3 regions of the Marinobacter subterrani genome follow, and region 2 is predicted to be linked to each of the others. Evidence: predicted binding sites of a transcription regulator. Region 2 holds the regulator's gene; each other region holds the start of a gene.

Region 1 (10,395 bases), 1.5 Mb from region 2:
GAAAATCTTCAATATATTGGAGACGGCTGAGGAGCATCATCTGAGTGCCGAAGATGTGTACAAGAAGCTCCTGGAACAGGGCGATGACGTGGGGCTGGCGACGGTCTACCGGGTACTGACTCAGTTTGAGGCGGCGGGGCTGGTCTTGCGCCACAATTTTGAAGGCGGTCATGCTGTTTTCGAAATGGCCGGTGATGATCACCACGATCACATGGTTTGCACCCAGACCGGTGAGGTGATCGAGTTCTTTGATGAAGTAATAGAAGAGCGCCAGAAGAAGATTGCGCAGGAGCACGGTTACGAAATCGTGGATCACAGCCTGATTCTGTACGTCAAACCCATCAAGTCCTGAGTCCTGCCCTGGCAACACCTGCCAAAAAAAGGGGCGGGTGTTTGAACCCGCCCCAACAGCTCTCAGGATCGAGAGGGGTAGTGGTTTCTTCTTTCCGGGTCAGTGGTGGGTTGCCTGCCCCTTTGAAAACATTTCTCGGGCATGGGCGATCGTGTGGTCGGTCATGTCGACGCCCCCGAGCATTCTCGCCACTTCACTGATACGTCCCTGATCGTCCAGCGCCTCGATTTTCGAGAAGGTAGCGTCCCGTTCGGTGAATTTACTGACGAAGAGGTGCTGATGACACTGCGCGGCCACCTGAGGCAGGTGGGTAACACAAAGCACCTGGCCATTGCTTCCCAGTGTGCGCAGCAGCCGGCCAACCACTTCCGCCGTGCCGCCGCCGATGCCGACATCCACTTCATCAAAGACCAGCGTCGGTGTGGTTGAGGTCTGGGCAACCACCACCTGAATCGCCAGGCTGATGCGTGACAGCTCGCCGCCGGAGGCCACCTTGGCCAGTGGCCGTGCCGGTTGCCCGGGGTTGGCGCTGACCAGAAACTCGATGTCTTCCAGGCCATGGGCCGCCGGCTCTTCACCGGTATTGCGGTTCAGGTGGGTTATGAATTGCATGTTGGGCATGCTCAACTGCGCAAGTTCTACTGCCACGCGCTGGTCAAGCTCGGCGGCCGCACTGGCGCGAGCCTGTGAGAGTTGGCCGGCCAGTTCATCGAATCGGCCGCGCTGGCTCGCCAGGTCGGCTTCCAGCTGCTCCAGGCTGCCCTCGCCGCCGTCCAGTTCCGCCAGCTCGGCGCTCAGGCGCTGATGCAGCTCGGGCAGCTCTTCCGGGGTAACCCTGTGCTTGCGGGCCATCTGGTAGATGGCGCTCAGCCGTTCTTCAACGTCTGCCAGCCTGGCGGGATCGGCCTCGTAATCCTCTACAAAGTGGCGCAGGTTGTCGCCGGCTTCGGTAATCTGGATCTGGGCTTCTTTCAGCATCTGGATGGTGTCGGCCAGCGCTGGCACGTCTACCGGCAACTGTTCGAGCTGTTGTAGTGCCTGTCGGATCATATCGGCGGCGCTGGTCTCGTCTTCGGTGCATAGCAGCGCAGCCTGGTGGCTGTTATGCAGAACGGTGTCTGCCTGGCTCAGCTGTGCCTGCTCCTGTTCCAGTTGTTCGTGCTCGCCCGTCGCCAGTGCCAGTCGTTCCAGTTCTTCCACCTGGTAGCGCAGCAACTGAAGCTTGGCTTCGGCTTCATCGGCGTTTTGCTGCCGCTCGGTCAGGCGCTGTCGAATCCGGTTCCAGGCCTTCCACGCCTCCCGGGTGTCAGTAGCCAGTGCCTCGACACCGGCAAATTCGTCCACCAGCTTGCGATGGGTTTCCTTGCGCAGAAGGGACTGATGCTGGTGCTGGCTGTGAATGTCCATCAGCAGGCCGCCGAGTTCCCTGAGGTGATTCAGTGGGCAGGGCTGGCCGTTGATATAGGCGCGGGAGCGCCCGTCCTTGCTGATAACACGGCGAAGGATGCAGTCATTCTCGTCATCCAGCTCGTGCTCTGCCAGCCACTCGGTTGCCTCGGGGATGCTGGCGACATCAAACGTGGCGGTGATGTCGGCGCGCTTGGCTCCGTGGCGCACCGCGCCGGCATCGGCGCGACCGCCCAGGGCCAGGCCGAGGGCGTCCAGCACGATGGATTTGCCGGCGCCGGTCTCGCCGGTCAGTGCCGTCATACCTTTGCCGAACTGGAGTTCCACCCGTTCGGCGATGGCGTAATTGGAAACCGTTAGCTGATTGAGCATGCAGATAACCTCCGCGACTTTCTGAAACCGGGCGAGTGGTTTTGACGCCACTCAACACTGTGAATGCATACAGGTGCTGTGAATATATACAGGGTTTTACCGGTTTGCAAACCCGGCAATGTGATTTTATTCAGGAATGCAGGCACCGATGGTTGAAACCTGCGTGCGGGGCCCCATATCCGTTCGCAATGACATTATTCCGGCACGCTGCGGCCGGAGCCCACGTTCAACCGGCCACCGAAAAAGGCCGCTGAAGACCAAGCAGGAGTAGCCATGAGCACTGACGAGAACCGCAACGAGCACGAGGAACTGAACGAAGCCCTCGAGGCTGCCAAAGAGGAGGCCCAGTCCGCCGATCAGGAGTCTGGCGAGGGCGAGCTCTCCGAGGTGGATGCTCTGAAAGCAAAGGTTCAGGAATTCCAGGAGCAGATGCTTCGCTCCCAGGCCGAGATGCAGAATGTGCGTCGCCGGGCTGAGATTGATGTCGAAAAAGCCCACAAGTTTGCCCTGGAAAAGTTCGTCAAGGAGTTGTTGCCGGTTGCCGACAGCCTGGAAAAAGCGGTTGAAAGTACCGAAGGCAAGGGTGATTCCGGCGAGCTGGTGGCGTCCATCCGCGAGGGTGTGGAAATGACGCTGGGCCTGTTCATGTCCAGCCTGAAAAAATTCAACGTTGAGCAACTTGACCCTGTGGGCGAACCCTTCGATCCCCAGCAGCACGAAGCCATGTCCATGGTGCCGGCCCCAGATGCCGAGCCTAACAGTGTGGTTGCCGTGGTTCAGAAGGGCTATCTGCTGAATGGTCGTGTGGTTCGGCCGGCCATGGTGATGGTTGCCAAGGCCGAAGATGCACCAAAAATTGATGAGCAGGCTTGAAAAGCCGATTAAAGCGCCAATATAGCCAGTAAATAGCGACAGCGGAGGCCGGGCCTCCGGTAAAGCATTCAGAAGAATCGGAGTGACTCAATGAGCAAGATTATCGGTATCGATCTGGGAACGACCAACTCCTGTGTAGCCATCATGGATGGCGACAAGGTCAAGGTTATTGAAAACGCCGAAGGCGATCGCACCACGCCTTCCATCATCGCCTACACTGACGATGGCGAGACCCTGGTTGGCCAGTCAGCCAAGCGTCAGGCGGTGACCAACCCGAACAACACCCTGTACGCCATCAAGCGTCTGATTGGCCGTCGCTTTGAAGACGACGTGGTTCAGAAAGACATCAAGATGGTGCCTTACAAGATCGCCAAGGCGGACAACGGTGACGCCTGGGTGGAAGTGAAAGGCCAGAAGATGGCGCCGCCGCAGGTGTCTGCAGAAGTTCTCAAGAAAATGAAGAAGACTGCAGAAGATTACCTGGGCGAGAAAGTGACTGAAGCGGTCATCACCGTGCCTGCCTACTTTAACGACAGCCAGCGCCAGGCCACCAAGGACGCCGGCCGCATCGCCGGTCTGGAAGTGAAGCGCATCATCAACGAGCCCACCGCCGCAGCCCTGGCCTATGGCCTGGACAAGAAGAGCGGTGACCGCACGGTAGCCGTGTATGATCTGGGTGGTGGTACCTTCGACCTGTCCATCATCGAAATTGCCGATGTGGACGGCGAGCACCAGTTTGAGGTGCTGGCCACCAACGGCGACACCTTCCTGGGTGGTGAGGACTTCGACCTGAAAATCATCGAGTTCCTGGCAGACCAGTTCAAGAAGGACAGCGGTATCGACCTGCGTGGCGATTCCCTGGCCATGCAGCGCCTGAAGGAAGCCGGTGAGAAGGCCAAGATCGAGCTGTCCAGCAGCCAGCAGACCGACGTGAACCTGCCTTACATCACGGCGGATGCGTCCGGTCCCAAGCACATGAACGTGAAGCTGACCCGGGCCAAGCTGGAATCCCTGGTGGAAGACCTGGTCCAGCGCAGCCTTGAGCCGTGTAAAGTGGCCCTGCAGGATGCCGGCATGAAAACGTCGGAAATCGACGAGGTTATCCTGGTCGGTGGTCAGACCCGTATGCCGCTGGTGCAGGAGAAGGTCAAAGAGTTCTTCGGCAAAGAAGCCCGCAAGGACGTTAACCCGGACGAAGCCGTTGCCGTGGGCGCTGCCATCCAGGCGGCCGTGCTGTCTGGCGATGTGAAAGACGTTTTGCTGCTGGACGTAACCCCGCTGACCCTGGGTATCGAAACCATGGGCGGCGTGGCAACACCGTTGATCGAGAAGAACACCACGATCCCGACCAAGAAGTCGCAGACCTTCTCCACGGCGGATGACAACCAGACAGCGGTCACCATTCACGTGGTTCAGGGTGAGCGCAAGCAGGCTGCCCAGAACAAGTCACTGGGCCGTTTTGACCTGGCTGACATTCCGCCGGCCCAGCGCGGTGTGCCGCAGATCGAAGTCACCTTTGACATCGATGCCAACGGCATCCTGAACGTGTCCGCGAAAGACAAGGCCACCGGCAAGGAACAGTCCATTGTGATCAAGGCCTCGTCCGGCCTCAACGATGACGAAATCGAGAAGATGGTGCGCGATGCCGAGGCCAACGCCGAGGAGGATCGCAAGTTCGAGGAGCTGGTTCAGGTGCGGAACCAGGGCGATGCGATGGTACACGCCGTTCGCAAGACCCTGAAAGATGCCGGCGACAAGGTCAGTGCCAGTGAGAAAGAGTCAATTGAAGCGTCCATCAAAGAGCTGGAGGAAGCTCTGGAAGGCTCCAACAAGGAAGATATTGAGGCCAAGACCCAGAAGCTGACGGAAGTCTCTTCCGAGCTGGCCCAGAAGATGTATGCAGATCAGGCTGATCAGGCGCAGCAGGCCGGTGGGCAGGACGATGCTCAGGCGAAGCAGGCTGACGATGCAGTGGATGCCGAGTTTGAAGAAGTGAAAGACGACGACAAGCGATAAATCTGACGTACATCAGGCAGTTGGAAAACGCGGGGAACTCCCCGCGTTTTCCGCGTTTAAAAACAGGGTTTTAAAGCATGGCCAAGCGCGATTATTACGAAATTCTCGGAATTTCCCGGGATGCGGACGAGAAGGAAATCAAGCGAGCCTATCGAAAGCTTGCGATGAAGTACCACCCCGACCGTAACCCGGACGACACGGACGCCGAGAACAAGTTCAAAGAGGCCAGCGAAGCCTACGAAATACTGGCAGACCAGTCCAAGCGGGCGGCCTACGACCAGTTTGGTCATGCCGGCGTGGATGGCCAGGCCGGTGGTGGTTTCGGGGGCGGCGGAGCCAGCTTCTCCGACATCTTTGGCGATGTGTTTGGCGACATTTTTGGTGGTGGCGGCCGTGGCCGAAGCACCCGTGGCGCTGATCTGCGTTACACCCTGGAGCTGGATCTGGAAGAAGCCGTCAAGGGCAAAACCGTCCAGATCAAGATTCCCGGACATCGCGAATGTGAAGTCTGTGATGGCAGTGGCGCGGAAAAAGGATCCCGCCCGGAGACCTGCGGTACCTGTAAAGGCATGGGGCAGGTGCGTATGCAGCAGGGGTTCTTTACCGTGCAGCAGGCATGCCCGACCTGCCGTGGTTCTGGTCAGATCATCAAGAACCCCTGCCAGGCCTGCCATGGCCAGGGCCGGGTTCAGGAAGAGAAAACCCTTTCCGTTAAAGTGCCGCCCGGCGTGGACACCGGCGATCGCATCCGGCTTTCCGGTGAAGGCGAAATGGGCGTTGATGGCGGGCCTCCCGGAGACCTGTACGTGCAGATCGCCGTGCGTGAGCACTCCATTTTTACCCGCGATGGTCGTAACCTCTATTGCGAAGTGCCCATCAGCATCGTTGATGCTTCCCTGGGTGGTGAGCTGGAGGTCCCGACACTGGATGGCCGCGTGAAGCTGAAGATTCCACCGGAAACCCAGACCGGCAAACTCTTCCGCCTGCGCAACAAGGGTGTCAGCCCGGTTCGTGGTGGGCCGGCGGGTGATTTGTTGTGTCGTGTAGTCGTGGAAACACCGGTGAATCTTACCAAGCGCCAGAAAGAACTGCTGGAAGAATTCCAGAAAACTCTGGATGGCAGCAACGGCACAGAGCATGGCCCGAAGAAAACCTCCTGGTTTGAAGGCGTCAAAAGCTTCTTCGACGAAATGAAATTCTGATCGGCCCGAAAAAAGGAATGCGAGCATGAGGGTAGCAATCATCGGCGCCGCCGGGCGCATGGGGAAAGTCCTGATCGAAGCGGTGGACGGTACCGAGGGCCTGGAGCTGGGAGCTGCCGTCGTCGAGCCGGGCAGTAGCCTGATCGGCGCCGATGCTGGCGAAATGACCGGCATCGGCAAAACCGGCGTAAAAATGGCCGGCAGCCTGGCCGATGTGAAGGGTGATTTCGATGTCCTTATCGATTTCACCTTCCCGGACCTGACCCTGGAAAACGCCGAATTCTGCAAAGCCAATGGCAAGATGCTTGTGATCGGCACCACCGGCATGTCCGACGCCGAGAAACAGCAACTGGCCCTGGCCGCCGAATCCACCCCGGTGGTGTTCGCGCCCAACATGAGCGTAGGCGTCAACGTCGTCCTCAACCTGCTGCGCACGGCCGCCGCGACGCTGGGTGACGACTACGACGTGGAAATCATCGAAGCCCACCATCGCCACAAGAAAGACGCGCCCTCCGGCACCGCCCTGCGCATGGGTGAAGTCGTCGCCGATGCCCTCGGTCGCGACCTGAAAGAGTGTGCTGTCTATGGCCGTGAAGGCTTTACCGGCGAGCGCACACGCAAGGAAATCGGATTTGAAACCATCCGTGCCGGTGACGTGGTGGGCGATCACACCGTCCTGTTCGCCACCGAGGGTGAGCGTATCGAAGTGACCCACAAGGCCAGCAGCCGGATGACCTTTGCCAAGGGTGCCATGCGGGCGGCGTTGTGGCTGAAGGATAAGCCTGCGGGGCTTTATGATATGCAGGATGTTCTTGATCTTAAGTGAGGGGCGGTGTCGGATTACGAGGCTGGTGCCTCTAATCCGACCTACATGCTGAAGTGGGGTGCTCCGACCCAAGTGCCTGACGCCATCCTCTAAGGCGGGGGTTGGGGTTCCTTTTCCGGGAATGTCTGAGGCCATGGATGGCCGAAGCCAAGCGCACATGGATGTGCTCGTAGCGTTTTCCGGAAAAGGAACCCCAACCCCCGCCGGTGTTTCATTAGCGCACAGAGTCGACGGTATTTCCCGTGGACACAAAGCGCCAAATTTCCTACAATAAGGCGGTTTAACTGCACCAAGCGTACCTATTAAAAAGTTTATAAGAAAGCGGGACCGAGCCAAGACTCCGTCTCGCTTTTTTGCAACCTGAATTTGCGCTTGCGTTCCTGTTCGTGACGAACCGATACGCCACTCGATGAGGATACAAGCCTTGAGCACACCAGCAATCCTTGCACTCGCAGACGGAAGCCTGTTCTACGGCAGCGCCATTGGTGCTGACGGCGAAACCAGCGGTGAGGTGGTGTTCAACACCGCCATGACCGGCTACCAGGAAATCCTGACCGACCCGTCCTACGCCCGCCAGATCGTCACCCTGACGTATCCGCACATCGGCAATACCGGAGTGAACGAAGAAGACATCGAATCAGACCGCGTGCAGGCTGCCGGCCTGATCATCCGCGATCTGCCGCTGATGGCGAGCAACTGGCGCAGCAAGGGAAGCCTGGACGACTACCTGCGAAGCAACAACATTGTTGGAATTGCGGACATTGACACCCGGCGCCTGACTCGGATCCTTCGCGATAAGGGCTCCCAGAACGGCGCCATCGTTGCCGGCGAGAACGCCAGCGCCGAGCGGGCCCTGGAGCTGGCCAAAGCCTTTCCGGGGCTGAAAGGCATGGATCTAGCCAAAGAGGTGACCTCAGACAAGGTCTGGTCCTGGAGCGAAACCGAGTGGATCCTGGGCGAAGGTTATGGCGAGCGCCAGCAAGCCCGCTTCAAGGTTGTCGCCTGGGATTACGGTGTCAAGTTCAACATTTTGCGCATGCTTGCCTCCCGGGGCTGTGATATTACGGTAGTGCCGGCGCAGACCCCGGCTTCCGACGTGCTGGCGATGAATCCGGACGGAGTTTTCCTGTCCAATGGCCCGGGTGACCCCGAGCCCTGCGACTATGCCATCACCGCCATCCAGGAAGTTCTGGAAACCGAGATCCCGGTATTCGGTATCTGCCTTGGCCACCAGTTGCTGGCCCTGGCCAGTGGTGCCAAAACCATGAAAATGGGCCACGGCCATCACGGCGCTAACCACCCGGTGCAGGACATTGCCAGGGGCACAGTAATGATTACTAGCCAGAACCACGGCTTTGCTGTGGATGAGGCAACACTGCCCGCAAACGTTGAGGCGACGCACAAGTCCTTGTTTGACGGCACGCTGCAGGGCATCCGCCGGACCGACAAGCCGGCCTACAGCTTCCAGGGCCACCCGGAGGCCAGCCCTGGCCCCCATGACGTGGCTCCCCTGTTTGACGAGTTTATCCGCCTGATGGAGGCGCGATCGGCCTGAGGCTGATCGCATGCACGACTCACGGGCGCCGCGCATTGCGCTGCCAGAATTCAAAAGTTGCTGACAGGTTTACCAAGACATGCCAAAACGTACCGACATCAAGAGCATCCTGATCCTGGGCGCCGGCCCCATTGTGATCGGGCAGGCGTGCGAATTCGACTATTCCGGGGCCCAGGCCTGCAAGGCGCTGCGCGAAGAGGGTTACCGGGTGATCCTGGTTAATTCCAACCCGGCCACCATCATGACCGACCCGGCGATGGCTGACGCCACCTACATCGAGCCGATCACCTGGAAGACCGTTGAAAAGATCATCGAGAAGGAACAGCCGGACGCCTTGCTGCCGACCATGGGCGGCCAGACCGCACTGAACTGCGCCCTGGACCTGGAACACCACGGCATCCTGGAAAAACACGGCGTGGAAATGATCGGTGCCAACGCCGACACCATTGACAAGGCCGAAGACCGGGACCGCTTCGACAAGGCCATGAAGAAAATCGGCCTGGAGTGCCCCCGGGCCACCATCGCCCACTCCATGGAAGAAGCCTGGAAAGTCGCCGATGACATCGGCTTCCCGTGCATCATCCGTCCGTCCTTCACCATGGGCGGCTCCGGCGGCGGTATCGCCTACAACCGCGACGAATTCGAAGAAATCTGTACCCGTGGCCTGGACCTGTCGCCCACCAACGAGTTGCTGATCGACGAGTCCCTGATCGGCTGGAAAGAGTACGAGATGGAAGTTGTCCGGGACCGCAACGACAACTGCATCATCGTCTGTGCCATCGAGAACTTTGATGCCATGGGCGTGCACACCGGTGACTCCATCACCGTTGCCCCGGCCCAGACCCTCACCGACAAGGAATACCAGATCATGCGCAACGCCTCCCTGGCGGTGCTGCGTGAGATCGGTGTGGAAACCGGCGGCTCCAACGTCCAGTTCGGCATCAACCCGGACACCGGCCGCATGGTGGTCATCGAGATGAACCCGCGGGTGTCCCGCTCCTCCGCCCTGGCCTCCAAGGCCACTGGCTTCCCGATCGCCAAGGTCGCCGCCAAGCTGGCCGTGGGCTACACCCTGGATGAGCTGCGCAACGAAATCACCGGCGGTGTCACCCCGGCCTCGTTCGAACCGTCCATCGACTACGTGGTCACCAAGATTCCCCGGTTCACCTTCGAGAAGTTCCCTCAGGCCGACGCCCGCCTGACTACCCAGATGAAATCCGTGGGTGAGGTCATGGCCATCGGCCGGACCTTCCAGGAATCCCTGCAAAAAGCCATGCGTGGCCTTGAGGTAGGCTCCGAAGGCTTTGAAGAAAAGGTGGACCTGGCCACGACTGACGGGCAGGAAACCCTCACCCAGGAGCTGAACGTGCCAGGCGCGGAACGGCTCTGGTACATCGGCGACGCCTTCCGTGCCGGCATGACCGTTGAAGAGGTCTTCGCCAATACTCACGTTGATCCCTGGTACCTGGTCCAGATCGAAGATCTGATCAAAGAGGAGCAGGCCCTGAAATCAGCGGGCAAGGCCGATATCGATCAGGCCGCCCTGTTCCGGCTCAAACGCAAGGGCTTCTCGGACGGCCGTCTGGCAAAATTGCTGGGCCTTTCTGAAGTGAGCCTGCGTAAGCTCCGCCACGACCTGGGCATCCGCCCGGTGTACAAGCGTGTGGACACCTGCGCCGCCGAATTTGCCTCCGACACGGCCTACATGTATTCCACCTATGAGGAAGAGTGCGAGGCAGATGTCAGCGACCGCGAGAAAATCGTGGTCATAGGTGGCGGGCCCAACCGGATT
Region 2 (10,395 bases):
AAAGATGAAGTGATCGTGGGTGCTCAGAAAGAAGAACCGGTTGTCCGCTCCCTGGAGATGGACGTCACGGTTGTGGTGGGCGAAGACAAGTTGACGTTCGCGGCTTTCGGGTTGACCGGTAATCTTGAAGGCACGTTGAGAATTACCGACAACATGGACACCCGTGGCACCTTGCGTCTGGTCAATGGCCGGTATGAAGCCTACGGCCAGGAGCTGGAGCTGAAAAGAGCCCGGTTGCTGTTTGTCGGGAACCTGGCGCAACCTTACCTCGATATCGAGGCGGTGCGGGAGGTCGGTACTGTCATCGCCGGTATTCGGCTCAGTGGGCCGGTTCAGTCACCCCAGACCGAGGTCTTTTCCAATCCCGATATGCCACAAACGGATGCTCTGTCCTACCTGATCCTGGGGCGCCCTCCTCAAGGCGGTGGCGACCAGGGGCAGATGACCCGGGCGGCACTGTCGCTGGGCCTGACCCAGGCCAACAAGGTGACGGGGCAGATTGGCGAGGAACTCGGCATTCGCCAGCTCACCCTGGAAGCCGAAGGCTCCGGCGAGCAGACATCCGTGGTGGCCAGTGGCTATCTCACCGACGATTTGAGCGTGCGGTATGGTGTCGGGGTTTTCGAGCCGATCACGACGGTCGCGCTGCGCTACGATCTTGGCAAGTATTTCTATCTGGAAGCCGCCAGCGGCCTGGCGGCTTCCCTCGACATATTCTATACCCGGGATTTCTGAGGTCAGTCCAGCTCAAAGGTGGCGCTGACTGAAGCGCGGATCTCCCGTTCGCCCACGCTCGAGACGGTATCTGACATTGCTTTGGCTTCGGCCATCATCATCGGCACCGGCCGATGGCCGCCATTAACGTTGATCGTCACGACCTCGCCACAGGTCTGGCCCAGTTTTTCCGCCACGAAGCTGCAGCGGGCCCTTGCGTCGGCAATGGCCCGGGCCAGTGCCTCCTGCTCCATGCCGGCCTCATCCGAGTGGAAGAACTGGTACGGCCCCAGGCTGTAGTCCAGCCCCAGCGCCTGAGCCTGTTGTAACAAGGGGTTCAGCAGGCTCAGGTCCTTGATGGTAAAACTGATTGTCTGGGAGGCGACCGCCAGCTTTTGCAATTCTTCACCCCGTTGCTCGGAGGGCAGGGTGCGGGTGTAAAGATTGACGGTGGAGTCGGAGTAGTCGTCCAACTGATCCCGGTAGGCGCTGATGCCTTCCCGCCATTGCGTCACCAGGGTTGCCACTTTTTCCGTGGCCTTCTGCGGCAGCGCATGTTCTGCGTTCGCGGTGAACTCAAGCCGGGCGCTGTCCGGCTCATAGCGCACACTGCCCTCGCCGGTGAGGGTAACTTCCCCCGCCAGAGTCATAACGGGCACCAGCAGTGCCAGGGTAAGAAGAAAACGGGACTTTCGGTTCCGTCCGGCCATGGAATTTCCTCCTGTGGGATGTATGTTGATATCAGGCCTCGCCGGTGTCCGGCTCCAGGCGTACCAGTTTGAATCGTCGCGCCGCTTCGACAAACTCGCCGAAGATGCGCCTGTGCCCGCTGTGGTACAGCAGGTACTCCGGGTGCCACTGAATGCCCATCAGCCACTGCCCCCGGGTGTTTTCAATGGCCTGAACAAAAAGATCATTATCGACCGCGGTAACCCGCAGGTTCCGGCCCAGGCGCCTGATCGTCTGGCTGTGAATCCGGTTGGCACCGATCACCGGAGAATCCATCAGCTCCCTCAGCCGGCTGTGCTCAACCAGGCGAACCGTCTGCAGGGGCAGCAGCAGGGGACGGTGCCGGGTGTTGACCCGCAAGGGTGTGACGTTCTGGCACAACGTGCCCTCGTGGAACACGTTGATGAACTGGGCCCCCCGGCAGATACCCAGTACAGGAATGCCGATGCGTTCCGCCTGTTCCAGAAGCGACTGGTCGGTAGCGTCCCGCGCGCGGTCATAACGGGCCGTTACCTTCGGTTGCTGGCCATAGCGTTCAGGGTGCACGTGGGTGCCACCGGATAACACCAGGCCGTCGAGCAGGGAGACATCCACCCGTGAACCAGGCCGGATGTAATAGGTCCGGGCTCCATGTAGTCTCAGGCCAAGACTGATCAGCCGGTGCGCCAGGCTTTTTCGTGCCGGGCCGCTGATGCCCACGGTCAGGCCCGGTATTTCCGGCTCCCGGGTCGGGTTCACCTCAGGCATAGCCCTTCCTGACCAGCCATTCTTCGGTGGTTTCAAGCCAGCTGTGGGTCAGATTGTGCAGGCTGAGTTTGCGGCGTTCACGAAATACGGCCCGAAGCTGCGCCAGATCATCGGCGTGGCTGGCCAGTTGTTCGAGAACCACCCAGTCATTCCAGACCGATGAAAAGTGCCAGCCGGGGTTGTCGATATCGCAATCCGGAAGACGGTAATGCAGGGTTGGGCGGCTTTTGATTCTCGGGTCCCGAACGTAGCGGCCCAGCCGTTCACGATCGAGGTGGGCAAACAGGGGCAGAAGGTCCAGGGCCCGGTTCCGGGTCGGGTTGAACTCCAGGTAATCCTCCATCAGTTGCGGCAGATCCGGCTGGTAATCATCGTCTATCAGCAGCTCGACGTACCGGCTGTGCCAGGGCTCGATATAGGTTGTGAACTTGCGGCTGATATCAAGCTGGTGCCGCGCCTTGAGCCAGTCGTAGAGTAACGCGAAGGCCTGGAGATAGCGCACCAGGGTGGCTGGCCTGAGGTCGGGCAGTTCGGGGTTGAGCTGCAGGCCGAAGGCAAAATAGATGGCATCACGGCTGCCCAGGGCACCGGCGGACCGGAGATTGTCAACCAGGGATTCGACCATCTCGAGATTGGAAAATGCCAGCGGTGGGCTGATGATTTCCAGTGGCACGATTCGTTCGGCGGCAGCATCAATCACGTCCATCGCCTGGCCGCCCAGTTCCCGGATAGAGCGGGGCAGACGCGCATCGGCCAGATCGAGGTCTTTGATCGGGTCGGAATCCAGCTCGATGGTGAACCCGCCAACCGCGGTTTCAAGGCTGGTGACATAACGTGACTGGAGCACCGGCGTGCCGCCCAGGAGCCGGGCAGCCAGAGCCACAAGTTCGTCGTAGCCCAGGCCGGACAGCTCAATTTCAACGCCAACCCTGCGTTCATTGCCGTCAGCGGTCGTGACAATGTCCGGCATCCTGCAGGCCCTGCTCTGCGTCATGTTGCTTCCTGAGGGTAGGGAAATAGGGTTTCACCATATCACACCCTTATTCATCGTCATTGTTAAGCACCGGAGAGAAAATCCGGAAGCGGACTTTACACTGGATAAAACACTGTATATAGTCAAAACACTGTATATAAAGACAGGACGGCCGGCGCCCCCAGAGATCGCTTCAAAGCGGATACACCGGCCCTGACCAAGCGGAGCAGCTTAATGAAGCTTACAGCAAGGCAATCCCAGGTACTGGACATTATCCGCCGATACGTCGACGAGACCGGCTATCCGCCCACCCGTGCAGAAATTGCAGCCGAACTGGGTTTCCGTTCAGCCAATGCCGCCGAGGAGCATTTGCGGGCGCTTGCCCGGAAAGGCGCCATTGAAATGGTGCCCGGAGCAAGCCGGGGCATCCGTCTGCCTGAGGCGGAAGAGGATCTGGGTCTGCCGGTGATCGGCCAGGTGGCGGCCGGCAGTCCGATATTGGCACAGGAGCATATCGAGGATCATTGCACCCTGCGGCCGGAGTTCTTTTCACCGTCGGCTGATTACCTGCTTCGGGTCAGGGGCATGAGCATGAAGAACATCGGAATTCTGGACGGGGACCTGCTGGCAGTGCACAGCACCCAGGATGTCCATAACGGCCAGGTGGTCGTTGCCCGGGTGGGAGATGAGGTCACCGTCAAGCGCTTCCGGAAGGAAGGCTCGAAAGTCTACCTGATTGCCGAGAACGAGGAGTTCGCGCCCATCGAAGTCGACCTGAAAGAACAGGAGCTGTTCATTGAAGGTCTTGGTGTGGGTGTGATCCGCCGCTCTGATCTCCACTGATCAGTCCGGGTAGCCGCAGATTTATTGAGAAATGGGTGAATTATGGAACAACTGAGCTTCAACCAGAATCTGGCTTACCAACATAATGCTCTGTCCTGTTCAGTGCCGGCAACCGCCGCCCGCGAGCGACGTTCTGTTATTCGCGCCCGACGGACTGCGGATACCTCTGAGGCGCCTGCCACCGGAAATGTAACGGAAATTATCCTGCCCCAGGGGCAGGTGGAAAACTTCCAGTTGCTGTTGCCGATGCTGACTCAGCTTAATCAGGAAAAGCGCTGGCTGGCATGGATTGATCCGCCCCAGGCGCTTGTCAGCAAGTGGCAGAAGATGCATGGGATTATTGCCGGGGAGCTGCTGGTGCTGCGCTCAACACCGGAATACCCTGCCCAGGAACTGGCTGAGCGCGCCTTGAGCGCGGGGACATGCCATGCGGTGGTCATGTGGACCCGGAAGCTGGGGCGGGCGGCCTTCGATTCCCTGCAAAAGGCTTCCGCCGAGGGCAATAGTCACGGTGTGGTGCTGCGCCAGCGTTAATCGCTCAGTGCAGGGTGTAGGAAGGCTGGCTGTCCGGGGCGTCCAGCTCGTCATCGTCCCAGTCGATGTTGTGCTCAACGCTGCCGACAGCCTCAATACCTGCTGCGATCATCGCCTTGGCAACGGACAGGTCGCGGTCTTCCATCATTTCCCGGGCTTCTTCCGAGAACGAGATCCTCACCAGTGGTGCGCTGTCGTCGTCAATGCGGCGCAGAGCATAATCGCCATTGGTCAGTTGTACGATTTCAAAAAACGAAGGTGACATTCAGTAAACCTTTAGTTTGGTGCGATCCGGATAGCGGGCGGCTTGGCGCGTTTACCATTCGCTGTGCTGTTCTTCCAGATCATCGGCAAAGTTTTTGACGGCATTGAGTGTTTTCAGCAATGCCGGGGCCGACCGGTCCGGGCCCGAGTCAGTGGATATCGCAATGATATTTTCCGTGCTGACTGTTTTTCGGGTGGCTGGCGGCCGGCCCTGGGCCGTTTCCAACTGATCCAGATGGTCCCACCAGCTTCCCGCCCGGTGCTCAAGCTCCCGCAGCCGGTCTATTTCACGGGACTCCTCTCCGATCACGCTCGCCAGTTCGGTCAGTGTTGAAGGTTCCCGAGACTTTTCCTGATACAACCGGGCAATCATCACCAAAAGCAGGCGCCTGGAGCGCAAGATCAACTCGATGGCCCCCTGAATCGCCGCTTCACGGCGTAACGCCTGTTCCGCTTCGTTGGGCGCATACTCCTCGTTCTGAGCTGTGAACCGGTCAAGCTGACCGAGCAGTGTGCGGGCGAGAAACAGCTTCTGCGAAACCAGTGAATGCCATTGTGAGGCCATGAAGTACCTGCAGTCCCAGAGCGCGGGCGTAACCCAGAAAAGTAATCTTGCAGCATACCATTTCTGCCGCGAAATTTCTTCCGCTGTCTTTGGCTCGTCAGGTACGGACAGGCACCGCCCGTTCGGACAGGCTTCACAATAAAATACAAACATTCGCTTGAAACGACCGTTTGAATTTGGCAAAAAGGCGCCCGGCTGTGCGAGTTTCGATCGTTGCGGCTGCCCAACTGCATGAATTTCTGGAGGTGTACGGGATGCGAAGCCCTATTGTTGCAGGTGTTGCCGCGGTTCTACTCGGTTTGTCCGGACAGGCGCTGTCCAAAGTTACAGCGGCCGAAGCCCAGCGTCTGGGTGCCGATCTCACCCCGGTCGGAGCTGAGCGCGGCGCCAACGCCTCGGGGACGATTCCCGAATGGACCGGCGGGCTTACCCAGCCTCCGGCCGGCTGGCGCAAAGGGCAGGTAGAAGCAAATCCGTTTCCCCAGGATGAAGCCCTGTTTGTGATTACCGCCGACAACCTGGATCTATACCGGGACAGGCTCTCCGATGGCCATATTGCCATGCTGGAGAAGTATGGCCCGGATTTTTTCATGCCGGTATACCGGACCCGGCGCACAGCGGCATTTCCCGAGCACGTCTACGGGAAATCCCGGGAAAACGCAGTGACCGCCGAGTTGCTTGATAATGGCAATGGCGTCCGGAACACCATTATGACCAGCCCGTTCCCGATCCCGGCCAATGGCCTGGAGGTGATCTGGAACCATATTCTGCGTTACCGGGGGGAGGAGATCCGCTTTCGAAGCTCATCGGCTACACCCCAGGTAGACGGCTCGTTCAACCCCGTGGTCAACGATTACAGTTACTTCTTTGCCTACAGTCAGAAAGGCGCGGAGCTGGCGGAAATCGATAACAAAATCTTCTACCTGAAGACCGACACGATCGCGCCGTCTTCGCTCGCGGGCACCATAACGCTGGTTCATGAGACCCTCGATCAGGTGCGTTCGCCCCGCCTTGCCTGGCGCTATGACGCCGGGTCCCGCCGCCTTCGCCGATCCCCGAATCTGGCCTATGAGACGGATCTGCCGAATTCTTCCTCACTGCGTTCTGTGGACCAGAAAGACATGTACAACGGTGCTCCGAACCAGTATGACTGGGAGCTCAAGGGCAAACGCGAACTGTTCGTGCCCTACAACGCCTACAAACTGCACGGCCCGACCGTGAAGCCGGAAGATGTGATCCGCGCCGGCCACATCAACCAGGAGCTGGCTCGCTACGAGTTGCACCGGGTATGGGTTGTCGAAGCCAGGCGCCGGACCGGCATCGGTCATATCTATGACCGCCGGGTGTTTTATGTTGACGAGGACAGCTGGCAGATTCTGGCGTCTGAGGAGTACGATGCCGAGGGAAACCTGTGGCGTGTTTCAGAAGCTCACAACATCAGCTATTACAGTGAGCCGGTGTTCTGGACTACCATGGAAATGACCTACGACCTGAAAGCGGCGCGGTACTACGTTGATGGCCTGGATGATGGTTTTCCGGCATACGACTTCAACCCGGGGTTCCGGGACAGCGAGTTCACGGCATCATCAGCCCGTCGGGCCGCCCGCCGTTGAGTGAACTGGAGACCGGAATGGCAGATTCAAACGCTCATCTCGAACACCTTGACCGTCTGCTGGCGGATCTCGGTCGCGCCCTGGCTGACAAGGACTGGGGCGCCATGGCGCAGCTGAACAACAGGGTGAAGCCGGCGGTTGAGCCCCTGTTGGCAGCACTGGAGGCGGGGGAGTTGGAACCGGAGCCGGTCAGGCTCCGGCTGGAAGAACTGCAGCAGTTTGTTGACGCGGCAGATGAATCTGCCCGGATTGCCCGCAAAGAAGCGGAAGACGGCTTGAAAGGGGTGAACCGGAACCGCAGTGCGGCAAAAGCCTATCAAAACGTTTCCTCAAGTCGGCCAAGATAGCGTCATAAAATTGACTCTTTCGCCCTGACAGTCTTAAATACCGCACAAATCCCTCAAGAGATTCTGGTGAATGTCTAAAGATAACAAAGTGCTGGTGCTAAGCGAGGATGAGTCACGATTACGGGACATGGTCACCATTCTCGAGTTCATCGGCGAGGAACAGGTCCTTGCCGGCGAGGAGGCGAAGGCACTGTTGCGCAATGGTGACGAGGAGAGCCTTTCCGGCCTATCGGCGGCGGTGGTAAACGGGGAGGATGCCGGAGCCGTTGAGACCATCGCGACCATCTGCAAGGCCGTCAAGGGCGTTCCTCTGCTGCTGCTCGATGGCCGGGAACTGAAGGGCCTCTCAGAGGAAGATAACGCCCGGATCATTGCCCGTATGGAGTGGCCGCTGAACTACACCAAGTTCGTCGATTCGCTTTACCGGGCCCAGATCTACCGGGATCAGTTCAGCCGGTCCCGGGAACGCGGCCAGCAGCGGAGCCTTCAGCTTTTCCGCAGCCTTGTGGGCACCAGTCGCAAGGTCCAGCACGTGCGGCAGCTGATGGAGCAGGTGGCCGACAAGGATGTGAGTGTTCTGATCACCGGCGAATCCGGTACCGGTAAGGAAGTGGTGGCGCGCAACCTGCATTACCATTCCTCCCGCCGAGAAAAGCCCTTTGTTCCGGTTAACTGCGGTGCCATTCCGGCCGAACTGCTGGAAAGTGAATTATTCGGCCATGAGAAAGGCGCGTTCACCGGCGCCATTACCGCCCGGGTCGGGCGGTTCGAACTGGCCGAGGGCGGTACCCTGTTTCTGGATGAGATCGGCGATATGCCCCTCAATATGCAGGTCAAAATCCTGCGGGTCCTGCAGGAGCGCACCTTTGAGCGGGTGGGCAGCAATCGCACCCAGTCGGCGGATGTCCGGGTCATCGCGGCAACCCACAAGAACCTCGAGGACATGATCGAGGCCGGTAACTTCCGGGAAGATCTTTACTACCGTCTGAACGTGTTTCCGATAGAGATGCCGGCGTTGCGCGAGCGGATAGAGGACATTCCCCTGCTGATCAACGAACTGATCGCCCGGATGGAAAAAGAGAAGCGCGGCTCCCTGAGAATGAATTCGGCAGCGATCATGAGCCTCTGTCACCATGAATGGCCGGGCAACGTGCGTGAACTCGCCAACCTGGTCGAGCGCCTGGCCATCATGCACCCCTATGGCGTGATTGGGGTGCAGGAGTTGCCCAAGAAGTTCCGGTATGTCGACGACTACGACGAGAACCGCCCGGTGGAAGACACCGGAATGCCATCGGGCATACCCGGGCTGGTCGGGCTGGACGCGCCAGCGTTGCTGCCGGTGAACGGGATTGATCTGAAAGACTACCTCTCGAACCTTGAGAAACAGTTGATCCAGCAGGCGCTGGATGAGGCGGGCGGCGTGGTCGCGCGGGCTGCCGAAAAACTGCGGATCCGGCGCACTACTCTGGTGGAGAAAGTGCGAAAGTACGGCCTGCGGGAGGAAGAATCCGAGGGGTCATGAGCCGTCGCAGGATGGCTGGAAAAGCGTTCATGAATGGCGTCAAGGGTTTGTAACCTGAGGCGCCGTTCTCGTTTCTGGCCGACGTAAAATTGTCATTCGCCCGCCTGGTGATTTCCTTTCTTTCTGAAATATAACGAAAAATTCAAGTTGGCACGGTGCTGGCTTATCAACCTGTATACGAAGTATCCGAATTACGGGGTCCGAACGGATGGACCCATCGGGGAGTCAGGTTATGAGTCAGGCACAATTTGTTCTTCAGCCCGGGGCCGGAAACGCGCAAGCGAATGCGGCAGCGGACGTAAATGACAAGGTGACAGCGCTGTTTCCGCAGCAGGAAGACGAGGCAGTGGATTCCGCTCTGGAGCTGTTCAACCGGATGTCACGCCAGATCACTGACTCCTACCGTACTCTGGAATCCCGGGTTAACCAGTTATCCGGCGAGCTGACCCAGGAATCGCAGCAGCGCCAGCGGGAGCTGGAAGAAAAGGAGCAGTTGGCTGACCGGCTGTCGACCCTGTTGAATGCATTGCCTGCGGGTGTGGTGGTTCTGGACAGCCAGGGCGTGGTCACCCAGACAAACCCGGCCGCCATTGCGCTGCTGGGGGAGCCCCTGGACGGCGCCCGCTGGATTGATGTGATTCAGCGCTGCTTTGCACCACGCCGGGATGACGGACACGAGGTGTCCCTGAAGGATGGCCGCCGGGTCAGCATTGAAATCCGGACCATGGAAAACCAGCCCGGCCAGCTGATTCTGCTTACCGACCTGACGGAAACCCGCCATCTCCAGGCCCAGCTTGCCCACGCCCAGCGGCTCTCCGCCATGGGTAAGATGGTGGCGTCTCTTGCGCACCAAATCCGAACGCCGCTGTCGGCGGCCATTCTCTACGGTGGCCATCTCAGCCAGGACGACCTGGACGAAGAGATGCGCCAGCGCTGTGCCTCCCGTTTGATGTCCCGCCTGACCCACCTGGAGCAGCAGGTACGGGACATGCTGATTTTTGCCCGCGGCGAAACCCGGCTGGCCGAGGAGCTCTCCGCCGGCAAGCTGGTGTCAGCGTTGTCTGCCGCTATTGGTGGGCTGCGGCCTGCACCCGGAGCTGAGGTGACGCTGCAGGACACAGTTTCCGAGGCGTGTCGCCTGATGTGCAACCGGGATGCCCTGGTCGGCGCCTGCACCAACCTTGTGAACAACAGCCTGGAAGCCGGCGCAACCAGTGTGATCGTCCAGGTGGCGGACGCGGCCGGCGAACTGGTCATCCGGGTGCTGGATAACGGCCCGGGTTTTGAGCCGTCAGAGGTTAACCGTCTTACCGAGGCCTTCTACACCACCAAATCCCATGGCACCGGGCTCGGGCTAGCGGTGGTACAGGCTGTTATCAAAGCTCACCAGGGGCACTTTTCCATCGAATCGCCGGAGCAGGGCGGCGTTGTCGCCACCTTGCGTGTACCGCAACTGCGTAACAAATACTGATCGGAGGCAACCATGGCCAAGGCCCAGATTCTGATTGTTGAAGATGACCATGACCTGCGGGAAGCGCTGGTTA
Region 3 (10,395 bases), 510 kb from region 2:
GCGGTCGGCCCTGTCGCGTTTGGCGCGCAGATTTCTGGCGTTGCCCGCAATACCCGGCAATATGCCGGGCAGTTCACAGTTTTGCCGATGTTCATTTTTCAGGCAGTTGTTCCGGGACTACACTTCATCTCCCGGCGGTTCAGAAACCTCCGCGCCGGGCAACAACAACGACAATGCACGCAACGGATGCCAGCGTATGACCAGCGATTCCGCAGAGCGCAGAATCAAGGATCGTTATCCCGCTTCCTGCCTGAAGGTGCAGCTTCGGGAACGCGGTTTTTTGGGCCGCGGCAAGCACCCGACCCCGGTTTCCTGCCTCGACATGAACCGTTACGGCATGGCCGTGCTCTGCCCCAGGCCCGTGGAACCGGGCGTTCGCCTGTTTATGGATTTTAATGGTAAATACATCAGCGAATCACGGGTGTGCGCCCGGGTGGTGGAATGCCACCCTTACCAGACCGGTTATCGCCTGAGCGTCCAGTTCAGCTATTGTCTGGACAAGAAGGGCTATTCACGCACTGTCGACAATGCCCTGTCGCGGATTGAAGGCTTCTACAACCGGTTTGCCAGCTGAGCCAGCCGTTCAGGTTCACACCAGCCCGGCGTCGAGGCTTGCAGCGACATACATCCCCAGTTCCCGGCATTGATCTTCAAACTCAGCCCGATACTCACCCCGACAGATCAGAGGCTCCTGGATCAGTTTCCAGCGTAGCCCGGTGGTAATGCTTGCAATTGCCCGATTGGTGCCCGTGCCGTCATGTCCGGCGCGGATATAGTAGGCAAAGGGCAAGCCCTGGGTTTTCTCGAGGCATGGATAGTAGCTGCGATCGAAGAAGTCCTTTAAGGCACCACTCATATACCCGAGATTCTCAGTAGTACCCAGAATGATGGCATCACACGCGAGAACGTCTTCTGGGCCGGCGTCCATGGGGGCAAGTACCTTTACCTCAACGCCTTCAATGTCTTCATGGCAGGCGCCCTGCTCGGCCGCCTCTCGAAGCTTGAGTGTGTTTGGGGAAGGAACATGAGCGACGATCAGTAATCTCTTTTTTGCTTCCATACCGACTCTGATTTGTAGCTGAAGAGAAAAAGTGAGCGCTCATTGAGTATGAATTCATTCTGCCGCCAGCTCAAACCAGAGGGAGAGACAGAGAGCACAGATGCTTAATATTTGAGCAGCACAGAGCAAAAAAAAGGCGATCTGTTACGAGAGCTTTTAAAGGATCTGGACCGATACCCCACAAAGACTTCTGCTTACCATAGATTGGACAATCAGAGGAGGAGAAGTCGATGCGATATCTAAACAGTAAAAAACTGCAGGAACTCTATCGTCGAATGACATACAGGAAGTGGATCAAGAGTCAGTTGCAGCAGGCTGGTGGCGAAGAGTACCTCAAGCGCCTGGAGGTCGACATTGGTGCTGAACCGGGCCACTTCAGGAGGGAGCTGGAAAAAGGGTTATTACCTGGCAGGAAAGTCGAGGGTAACAATGGCGCGGCAGGCCTGGATTTACGCCTGCCGCCCATAGTGGCTTTGCTTAAAAAGGTTTAGAGCAACTCGCCGCTCGCTTCTGCAGGCGCTTCTTCGGCTTCTTTTTTGGAGACCGGCTTCGGCATCAGCTTGTCACGAACCGCCGCTTCAATTTCGTTGGCAATATCCAGGTTTTCTTCCAGGAACTTGCAGGCATTGGCCTTACCCTGGCCAATCTTGTCACCCTTGTAGGCGTACCAGGCACCGGACTTGTCAACAAAGCCTTCCTTCACGCCCATGTCGAGCACCTCAGCCATGTGATAGATGCCCTTGCCGTACATGATCTGGAACTCGGCCTGCTTGAACGGCGGGGAGACCTTGTTCTTGACCACTTTAACGCGGGTCTCGTTACCGACGACCTCATCGCCGTCCTTCACGGAACCGATGCGGCGGATGTCGAGGCGGACGGAAGCGTAGAATTTCAGGGCGTTACCACCGGTGGTGGTCTCGGGACTGCCGAACATAACACCGATTTTCATACGGATCTGGTTGATGAAAATCATCAGACAGTTGGCGTGCTTGACGTTGCCCGTCAGCTTCCGCAGCGCCTGGGACATCAGTCGCGCCTGCAGGCCAACGTGGCTGTCGCCCATCTCGCCTTCGATTTCGGCTTTCGGCGTCAGGGCAGCCACGGAATCCACGATGATCACGTCGACCGCGTTGGAGCGCACCAGCATATCGGCAATTTCCAGCGCCTGCTCACCGGTATCCGGCTGGGAGACCAGCAGATCGTCAACGTTAACGCCCAGCTTTTCCGCATAGATCGGATCCAGAGCGTGCTCGGCATCAACAAAGGCACAGGTTTTACCTGCTTTTTGAGCCTCGGCAATCACCTGCAGGGTCAATGTGGTTTTACCTGAGCTTTCCGGGCCATAGATTTCACAGATCCGGCCGTAAGGCAGGCCGCCAATGCCCAGGGCAACGTCCAGCCCGAGGGAGCCGGTGGAGACCGCAGGAATGGCTTCACGGGGCTGATCGCCCATTTTCATCACGGCGCCCTTGCCGAACTGACGTTCGATCTGGCCCAGTGCTGCGCTCAATGCTTTCTTGCGGTTGTCTTCCATCAGTGCAAAACCCTCTGTCGCCCGGGCCACCGGAAGCCTTTGGCACTTCGGCGGCGAAATAGTGAATCGGGAGGCCGTACAGCGTAACCGGCCAATTCCCTGTATATTTGAACAGTATTAAAACATAACCTGCGGATGAGACCAACCCCTCCCGATGTGAAAGCGGTCAGGGTTCATCGAGAAACCCGTTAACTCCTTGAAGCGCAAAGAGAACGGACTGCCGCCGGACCTGATCCCGATCACCCTCGAAGTGTTGTACCACCGCCATGGTGGTTGCCGGACTGCTGCCCCAGGCAAACCAGACCGTACCCACGGGCTTTTCCTCGCTACCGCCCCCGGGCCCTGCCACACCGCTGATGGCAACCGCAATATCGGCACCCGTGGCCACCAGGGCACCGGCCACCATTTCCCGCACCACCGGTTCACTGACGGCACCGTGTTCATCCAGCGATTTCCGGGTCACTCCCAATAGTCCCTGCTTGGCCTCATTGCTGTAGGTTACCAATCCTCCAAGAACATAAGCCGAGGATCCGGCCCGGTCGGTCAGTACCTTGGCAACCCAGCCGCCGGTGCAGCTTTCCGCGGTAACAACCGTACGGCCCAGTTGAGCCAATCGCTCACCGAGGCGATTGCCCGCGTCTTCCAATTCGTGATCGCTGGCCAGCATAATGACCTCCTTCGTTTCATCGCGGCGGTTATTTTCTTACAATTCACGCCTTCATCCAAAGCAAGGCTACCGGACCCGTTCATGTCAGCAGCTCAGACCGATCTTTCCAAGCACACCCCGATGATGCAGCAGTACCTGAAGATCAAGGGCCAGCACCCCAGTGAACTGGTGTTCTACCGCATGGGGGATTTCTACGAGCTGTTCTACGAAGACGCCAAGAAAGCGGCCGAGCTTATGGATATCACCCTCACCGCGCGGGGCCAGTCCGGGGGCAACCCGATCCCCATGGCGGGCATCCCCTATCACTCCTCTGAGGGTTACATTGCCCGGCTGGTGCGGGCAGGTCAATCCATCGCCATTTGTGAACAGATCGGCGACCCGGCGACCAGCAAAGGACCGGTTGACCGGCAGGTGGTGCGGATCGTTACCCCGGGTACCCTGAGTGACGACGCCTACCTGGAAGACCGTCGCGACAACCTGCTGGTGGCCATCTATAACCATCGGGAACAGTTCGGTTTTGCCTCGCTCGATATCTCCAGCGGTCGCCTTACCGTCTCAGAGCTGGAAAACCTGGATGGCCTGCAAGGAGAGCTCCAGCGCCTTCGGCCTGCGGAAATCCTGATCAGTGAGGATTTTCCCTACCAGGAGGTACTGGAAGGCTTTACCGGAATTCGCCGCCAGGGCCCCTGGCTGTTCGAACCCGACACAGCGCGGCGGGTGATCACCCAGCAGCTGCAAGTGAGGGATCTGACCGGTTTCGGCTGCGAAGACCTGAACCTGGCAGTCTGTGCGGCAGGCTGCCTGCTGCAGTACGCCAAGGAGACCCAGCGCACAGCCCTGCCCCATATTCGCAAGCTGACCCGTGAACGTCGCGATGAAGCGGTGATCCTGGATGCCGCCAGCCGCCGCAATCTGGAAATCGACACCAACCTGATGGGCGGCCACCAGTACACCCTGGCCTGGGTGATGGATCGTACCGCCACCTCCATGGGTGGTCGGGAATTGCGGCGCTGGCTGAACCGACCGCTGCGGGATGTGGCGATTGTCCGCCAGCGCCAGCAGGCCGTTTCGGCGCTCCTGGACGGGTTTCACTACGAACCCGTGCACGATCTGCTGAAAGCCGTGGGGGACATTGAGCGGGTACTGGCACGAGTCGCCCTCCGTTCAGCACGACCGCGGGACCTGGCGCGGCTTCGAGACGCCTTCCAGGCCCTGCCAGACCTGCAGGAAACCCTGAAACCGGTCAATTCCCACCATGTCGTCAAGCTGGCCACCACGATCGGCGAATACCCCGAACTGGCGGACCTGCTGGAGCGATCCATCATCCACAACCCGCCGGTGGTTATCCGTGAGGGCGGCGTCATTCGGGAAGGCTTCGACGAAGAGCTGGACGAGCTTCGCAACATCAGCGAGAACGCCGGCCAGTACCTACTGGATGTGGAAACCCGGGAACGGGAACGCACCGGCATCAGCACTCTGAAGGTAGGCTACAACCGGGTACACGGCTACTACATCGAAATCAGTCGGGCCCAGTCGGACCAGGCGCCGGTGGATTACATTCGCCGGCAGACCCTTAAGAACGCCGAGCGCTTCATCACGCCGGAACTGAAGGAGTTCGAGGATAAGGCCCTGAGCGCCAAGAGCCGGGCCCTGGCGCGGGAAAAAGGCCTGTACGACGAGGTACTGGAAACCGTCGCCGGACAGCTTGCACCCCTGCAGGACGCGGCCCAGGCGCTTGCCGAGCTGGATGTGCTGAGCAATTTTGCCGAGCGTGCCACCTCCTTGCGCTTTTCGGCCCCGGAATTCAGCGAATCCCCGGGCTTTGACATCGAGCAGGGCCGCCACCCGGTGGTTGAGCAATTGCTGGATGAGCCTTTCGTGCCCAATGATCTGCTGATGGATACCCGGAGGCGCATGCTGGTGATCACTGGCCCGAACATGGGCGGTAAATCCACTTACATGCGCCAGGCGGCACTGATTGCCCTGCTCGCCTACACCGGCAGCTTCGTACCCGCCAACCGCGCGGTGATCGGCCCGGTGGACCGGATCTTCACCCGGATGGGCTCCTCGGACGACATCGCCGGCGGCCGCTCCACCTTCATGGTGGAAATGACCGAGACCGCCAACATCCTGCATAACGCCACCGAGCACAGTCTGGTTCTGATGGACGAAGTGGGCCGCGGCACCAGCACTTTCGATGGCCTGTCACTGGCCTGGGCGACCGCGGAGCACCTGGCCCGGGAAATCCGCTGCTACACCCTGTTTGCCACCCACTATTTCGAGCTCACCCAACTGGCCGATGAGCTGCAGCACGCCGTCAATGTGCACCTCACGGCCACCGAGCACGATGACAGCATCGTGTTCCTGCACAATGTCCATGACGGCCCGGCCAGCCAGAGTTACGGGCTGCAGGTGGCCAAGCTCGCAGGCGTGCCTCAGGATGTGATCCGCAACGCCAAAACCCAGCTTTCCCATCTGGAAGGCAGCGCAAGCCCGGCGGCGCCGGCAAAGACGCGCACCACGCCAACAAAAAGCGACGCAGCCCAGCCGGCACCGGCCAGGCAGGTTAGTGAACCCGTCTATCAGGGCGACATGTTTGCGAGCGTCGAACCAAGCGCCGTGGAAGAAGCCCTCAAAGACCTGGACGTCGACGGATTAACCCCCCGCGAGGCGATGAACCGGCTGTACGAATTGAAAGCCCTGATGAAGAAATAGCGGAAAATTGATCTGTGTAATAAGGTTATAGCAGCCTAACGCTTGCGGCAGTGCGGGTCGCTCCCTACAATATCGCGCACCAAAATATAACGGCGGCGCTCGAACGGCGCTCCTGATGAGACTGACCGACCACTGGACCAGGGATCTGACTATGGCGTTTATCGTTACTGATAACTGCATCAAGTGTAAATACACGGACTGCGTGGAAGTCTGCCCGGTAGACTGCTTCTACGAAGGCCCGAACTTTCTGGTAATTGACCCGGACGAGTGTATCGACTGCGCCCTGTGCGAGCCAGAGTGCCCGGCCGAAGCCATCTTCTCGGAAGACGAGCTGCCCGCCGATCAGGTCCAGTTTGTGGAACTGAATGCCGATCTGGCCGCAAAATGGCCGAACATCACCGAGAAGAAAGACCCGCTGCCGGACGCCGAAGAATGGGATGGCAAGCCGAACAAGCTCCAGTACCTGGAGAAGTGATAGCGCAGATCGGGGTATGAAAAAGGGAAGCCGCGGCTTCCCTTTTCTTTGCCCGATTGATTTTCGAAGGCGTCAGATGCTGGCCAGCTTCGCCCCCATGGCCACGAAGAATCCGCCGGTCAGGCCGTTCAGCACCCGCTTCATCCGTGTGGTCATGCCCAGCCCCCGGAAAGTGACCATCACCCAGGCCAGACCGCACTGCCAGAGCATCGCCAGCAGAAAATGCACGCCGGCCAGCATCAGGGACTGCTGAAAGGCGTTACCCGCCGGGTCCACAAACTGTGGCAACAGGGCCATATAGAACAGTGCCGTCTTCGGATTCAGTACATTCGACAGCAAGCCCTCCCGGAAGGACACCGCCACGGTCAGCTCCCGGCGGGCCATCGGCTCCGCGTTTGCCGCCGGTGCGGCACCACGGCGAAGGGCCTGGCGTAGCGAGCCGATGCCCAGCCACACCAGATAACAGGCTCCGGCCCATTTCAGGGCCGAAAAGGCCCAGGCGGTTTCCACCAGCAGAAGGGAAATACCCAGAGCCGAGAGGGCAGCATGAATGAACAGCCCACTGCAGATACCCACACTGGTCACGCAACCATCCCGAAAACCGCCACGGCCGGTATTGCGCATCACCAACAGGGTATCAACACCGGGCGTGATGGTAAGCAAGGTAATGGCGACCAGATAGGCCCAGAACAGATCCGGGATCAACATCATGCCCTCTCAAACTCTGATACGAAACGCTCCAGAAGGCCCGACCCCTCATCGAAAAATCAGGCCTCCTGCTGGAGAATCCTGCGCACGGCAGCGGATTTGTAAAAAGGTGCAAGCCGCCGACGAAGCAGGGCCTCAACATAACCCTCTTCCCGCAAGACGTCTATAACCGGAATTGCGTAGGCATCGATCTCCGCCATCACCACTTCCCGGGTGACACCCATGTCCCCCAGCAGATCCGTGATCGGGCGCTCGCCATACTTCACAAACAGGTGAGAGACCACAGCCCGGGCGCAGCCCTCGAAGTAGCCGGTCTTGCGAAACTGCAGCCAGAACTCGTAACCCAGCACCACAAACTCCTGCAATTCCACATCGCCAAGACCCTCGTGCAGTTCCGCGATGGTGCGGTCCTCCAGCGACACCCAGGCGGCCATCACGCTGTCCCGCAGCTCGTCATCCGACAAGGCACGATGCAGGAACTGCTCACTGCGGCTGATCAGGCCGGGCAGGCTGTCCGACAGCCAGGTCTTCAGACGCCGCTCAAAGGTTTCATCCAGACCGGGCACGGCCCTGTTGGCCATGCGCTTGCCAAACTTCATCATCGAGCCAACACCCGGTACGGACTTGGTGATCAGGTTGTCTTCGTACAGATAGTTGACCAGGCCGTGGTAGACCACGTTGGACACCAGTTCCTGGTAAACCGGGTGGGCCATGATCTCGCTGATCACCCGGTCGCGCTGCTGCCGAAGTTCCAGAGCCTCCTCGAGAAAGCCCGTCGCCTGTTCACGGGTGATGATCTCACCCAGGGTGGTTCTGGACTGCACCTCGGCGTTGAGCACTTCGGTGGCCATTTCCGCTGCAAGCTCGGGAATGCCGGCATCCAGTTCCATATCCATGACTATGCGCTGGATGACGCCCATCACCTGCTCTTCAGAGGTGATGCGGTTCAGGGTTATCTCACCGGCATAGCCCCAGAGCTCATCCAGCTCCTGCTCCAGAAACTTGCGCAGCTTTGCGCCTTTGAGCGAGGCCAGCTCATGCTTCACATGCTGCTCCAACAGTTGGCTGGCGAGATCCGCTTTGCCTTTGGTCATGGCGTCAGTTGTCCTGTGGTTGGATTAAAAAACAATGCACAGAGGCTAACACGAAGCCCCGGGTCAGCAGTTTGCCAAAACTACAGGAGAGCGGCTGCGGCCGGGCCAGTCGAAGCCGGCCGCAGGTTATGGTGAGGTGATTACTGGAATTCGCTGAAGCTGTGCGGCTCGGCGGCCAGCGCCAGGCACAGGCTGCCAGGACCGACGTAGATACTGCTGGTGATGCCCATCTGGGAGAGTAACAGTTCCACGCCATTGCGCTCGCAGGCATCCCGAAGTCGGTTGAGCCCGGGGAGATCCTCGATCTCGGTCCAGGTCAGGCCACAAGAGAGGCTCACGTAGGGCGTCAACAGGCCGGCTTCCACTCGGGCAGCGGCATAATTCATCACCTTCTCCACCGCCATATCAAAACTCCGGGTTTTGACCGCCGGCAAGCCATCTGCGCCCTGCCCGAAGATCACCGGGGTAATGTTCAGCGCCTTGCCCAGGAAGGCGACCAGCGCCGACACACTCTTGTCGCCACGGCGCCGGGCCCGTTCACGGATATAGTGCAGGTCCCGGGGAATCACGCAGGTGTAAATCTTGTCGGTAAAGGTTTCGACTTCGTGACGAAGGGCATTCTTCGATAACTTCTGGTCAATCAGGCTGAGGGTGTGCGCCGCCAGCAAGCCCTGGCCGGCAAAAATCTGTTTGCTGTCAATCACCCGCATGAAGAACCGGCCCTCGCGTCCCGCCGCGTCCCGCGCCTTCTGGTAATTCGACAGCACGCTGTTCATGGCCTCGGTAGCGTTCTGGAAAATCAGGCTTCGGGTTTTTGTGACCGTTTCACAAATGGCGAGATCAAACTGGGTAACAATTTTTTCCATGAACAGATCATGGATCTGCTCGGCGGTGTAAGCCCGAGTTTCCGCCTGGTGGCCTTTCTGCAGCAAGCCACTCTGGTAAAACTCCTGGGTTCGCACCGGGTCATGCTCGTCGGTGTAGGTCTGGCCGTCAATCACCGCAGTAACAGGAAGGATGAACAGGTCGTGTTTGCGGCTGAATTCGTAAGGCAGGTCACAGGCAGAATCAACGATCAAACCAACTCGCATGGTGGGCCTCCAGCTCAGGGCTGCCCCTTAACCGGAAGCGCCCTTTCTTGTCATTATTTTTTATGCCGATCAGTCTTGCATAACCTGGCCGGAATTTCAGCACCCCTCCGGTTTTCCTGCAGAGAATGTCATATCCAGCTCGCGGAGGTTGCGCCTGAGGAGTTCCCGGTTGTCCTGCTGCCAGGGGTGAAAGCCCTCGCGAAAGTAGGCCAGAAATTCCGGCAGGCACTGGCGCAGAACCCCGGGCTTGCCCCAGAGAAAATTGATGCCGCCGGCCCAGGTACGGAGGCTCCAGAGTTTGCCATCCGCCTTCAGAAGGCTGCAGGTGTTCAGGAAGGTGTACTTGAAGAAGTTCCAGGTAACGAACAGGAAGACAACCCGACGCAGTCGTTCATTGCCGACGCATTGCCGGTAAACGTCAAAGGCAACGGATTTATGTTCGGTTTCCTCGATGGCGTGCCAGCGCCAGAGCTGTGCCATGGCCGGGGAGGCCCCTTCCATCCACTCCGGATGACTCAGGATGGCATTGGCCAGAACGGCTGTGTAATGTTCGGCACCACAGGTGCCCGCGAGCTGCCGGCTCGGTGGCAGCTTTGTCACCCATTCCATGTGTTTTCGGAACCGCCTGTCCAGGGCATCAATATCATAGCCCCGGGCCTTCAGTGCCTCGTTGTAGCCCTTGTGTTCGCGGCTATGGAGCGCCTCCTGGCCAATGAAGCCGCGAATCTCGGCCTTCAGCTTGGGGTCGTCGATCCGGTCCCGGTACAGACGAACGGCATCGATGAACTGCTGCTCTCCGTCCGGAAACTGTAGCGAGAGGGCATTGAAAAACGCCGTCCGGAAGGCGTCGTTGCCGTGCCAGAGCGTTTTAAGATCTTCACTGACATCAAACCGCAGATGCCTCGGCTCAACGGACACGCCCTCGGGCGTGGAGCTGATGGTCATGACTGCCTCCTGTTTTTTAATCTTGTTATCCGTAATGAACAGTGGAGAAAAATTGATCAGCGCCGATCAGTTTAAACCTGAAATCCGGGACGAAGGAAGGGAACCC

Evidence for each region. The regulator LexA, encoded in region 2, represses DNA repair genes until DNA is damaged. The targets are predictions, from matches to a motif close to CTGTNTNNNNANACAG.
Region 1: recN (DNA repair protein RecN) is a predicted target of LexA. The motif match lies at 2,208-2,223, and genes of this name have one in related genera.
Region 3: recA (recombinase RecA) is a predicted target of LexA. The motif match lies at 2,694-2,709, and genes of this name have one in related genera.

What each region holds. Positions count from the first base shown of each region.
Region 1 is NZ_LFBU01000001.1:2,716,259-2,726,653, reverse strand. It holds gene fur (ferric iron uptake transcriptional regulator) at 1-352, shown strand, start outside; gene recN (DNA repair protein RecN) at 452-2,131, opposite strand; gene grpE (nucleotide exchange factor GrpE) at 2,405-3,004, shown strand; gene dnaK (molecular chaperone DnaK) at 3,095-5,020, shown strand; gene dnaJ (molecular chaperone DnaJ) at 5,098-6,222, shown strand; gene dapB (4-hydroxy-tetrahydrodipicolinate reductase) at 6,248-7,048, shown strand; gene carA (glutamine-hydrolyzing carbamoyl-phosphate synthase small subunit) at 7,473-8,603, shown strand; gene carB (carbamoyl-phosphate synthase large subunit) at 8,683-10,395, shown strand, end outside.
Region 2 is NZ_LFBU01000001.1:1,232,998-1,243,392, reverse strand. It holds gene msub_RS05740 (translocation/assembly module TamB domain-containing protein) at 1-735, shown strand, start outside; gene msub_RS05735 (SIMPL domain-containing protein) at 738-1,424, opposite strand; gene msub_RS05730 (gamma-glutamyl-gamma-aminobutyrate hydrolase family protein) at 1,456-2,190, opposite strand; gene msub_RS05725 (amidoligase family protein) at 2,183-3,184, opposite strand; gene lexA (transcriptional repressor LexA) at 3,398-4,006, shown strand; gene msub_RS05715 (cell division inhibitor SulA) at 4,049-4,540, shown strand; gene msub_RS05710 (hypothetical protein) at 4,545-4,805, opposite strand; gene msub_RS05705 (DUF6586 family protein) at 4,857-5,369, opposite strand; gene msub_RS05700 (DUF1329 domain-containing protein) at 5,624-6,982, shown strand; gene msub_RS05695 (hypothetical protein) at 7,000-7,329, shown strand; gene msub_RS05690 (sigma-54 dependent transcriptional regulator) at 7,400-8,851, shown strand; gene msub_RS05685 (sensor histidine kinase) at 9,084-10,322, shown strand; gene msub_RS05680 (sigma-54-dependent transcriptional regulator) at 10,335-10,395, shown strand, end outside.
Region 3 is NZ_LFBU01000001.1:1,744,671-1,755,065, forward strand. It holds gene msub_RS08230 (PilZ domain-containing protein) at 197-574, shown strand; gene msub_RS08235 (flavodoxin family protein) at 590-1,060, opposite strand; gene msub_RS08240 (hypothetical protein) at 1,336-1,551, shown strand; gene recA (recombinase RecA) at 1,548-2,594, opposite strand; gene pncC (nicotinamide-nucleotide amidase) at 2,761-3,261, opposite strand; gene mutS (DNA mismatch repair protein MutS) at 3,343-5,976, shown strand; gene fdxA (ferredoxin FdxA) at 6,128-6,451, shown strand; gene msub_RS08265 (LysE family translocator) at 6,524-7,162, opposite strand; gene msub_RS08270 (hypothetical protein) at 7,219-8,253, opposite strand; gene msub_RS08275 (DegV family protein) at 8,394-9,344, opposite strand; gene msub_RS08280 (metal-dependent hydrolase) at 9,441-10,289, opposite strand.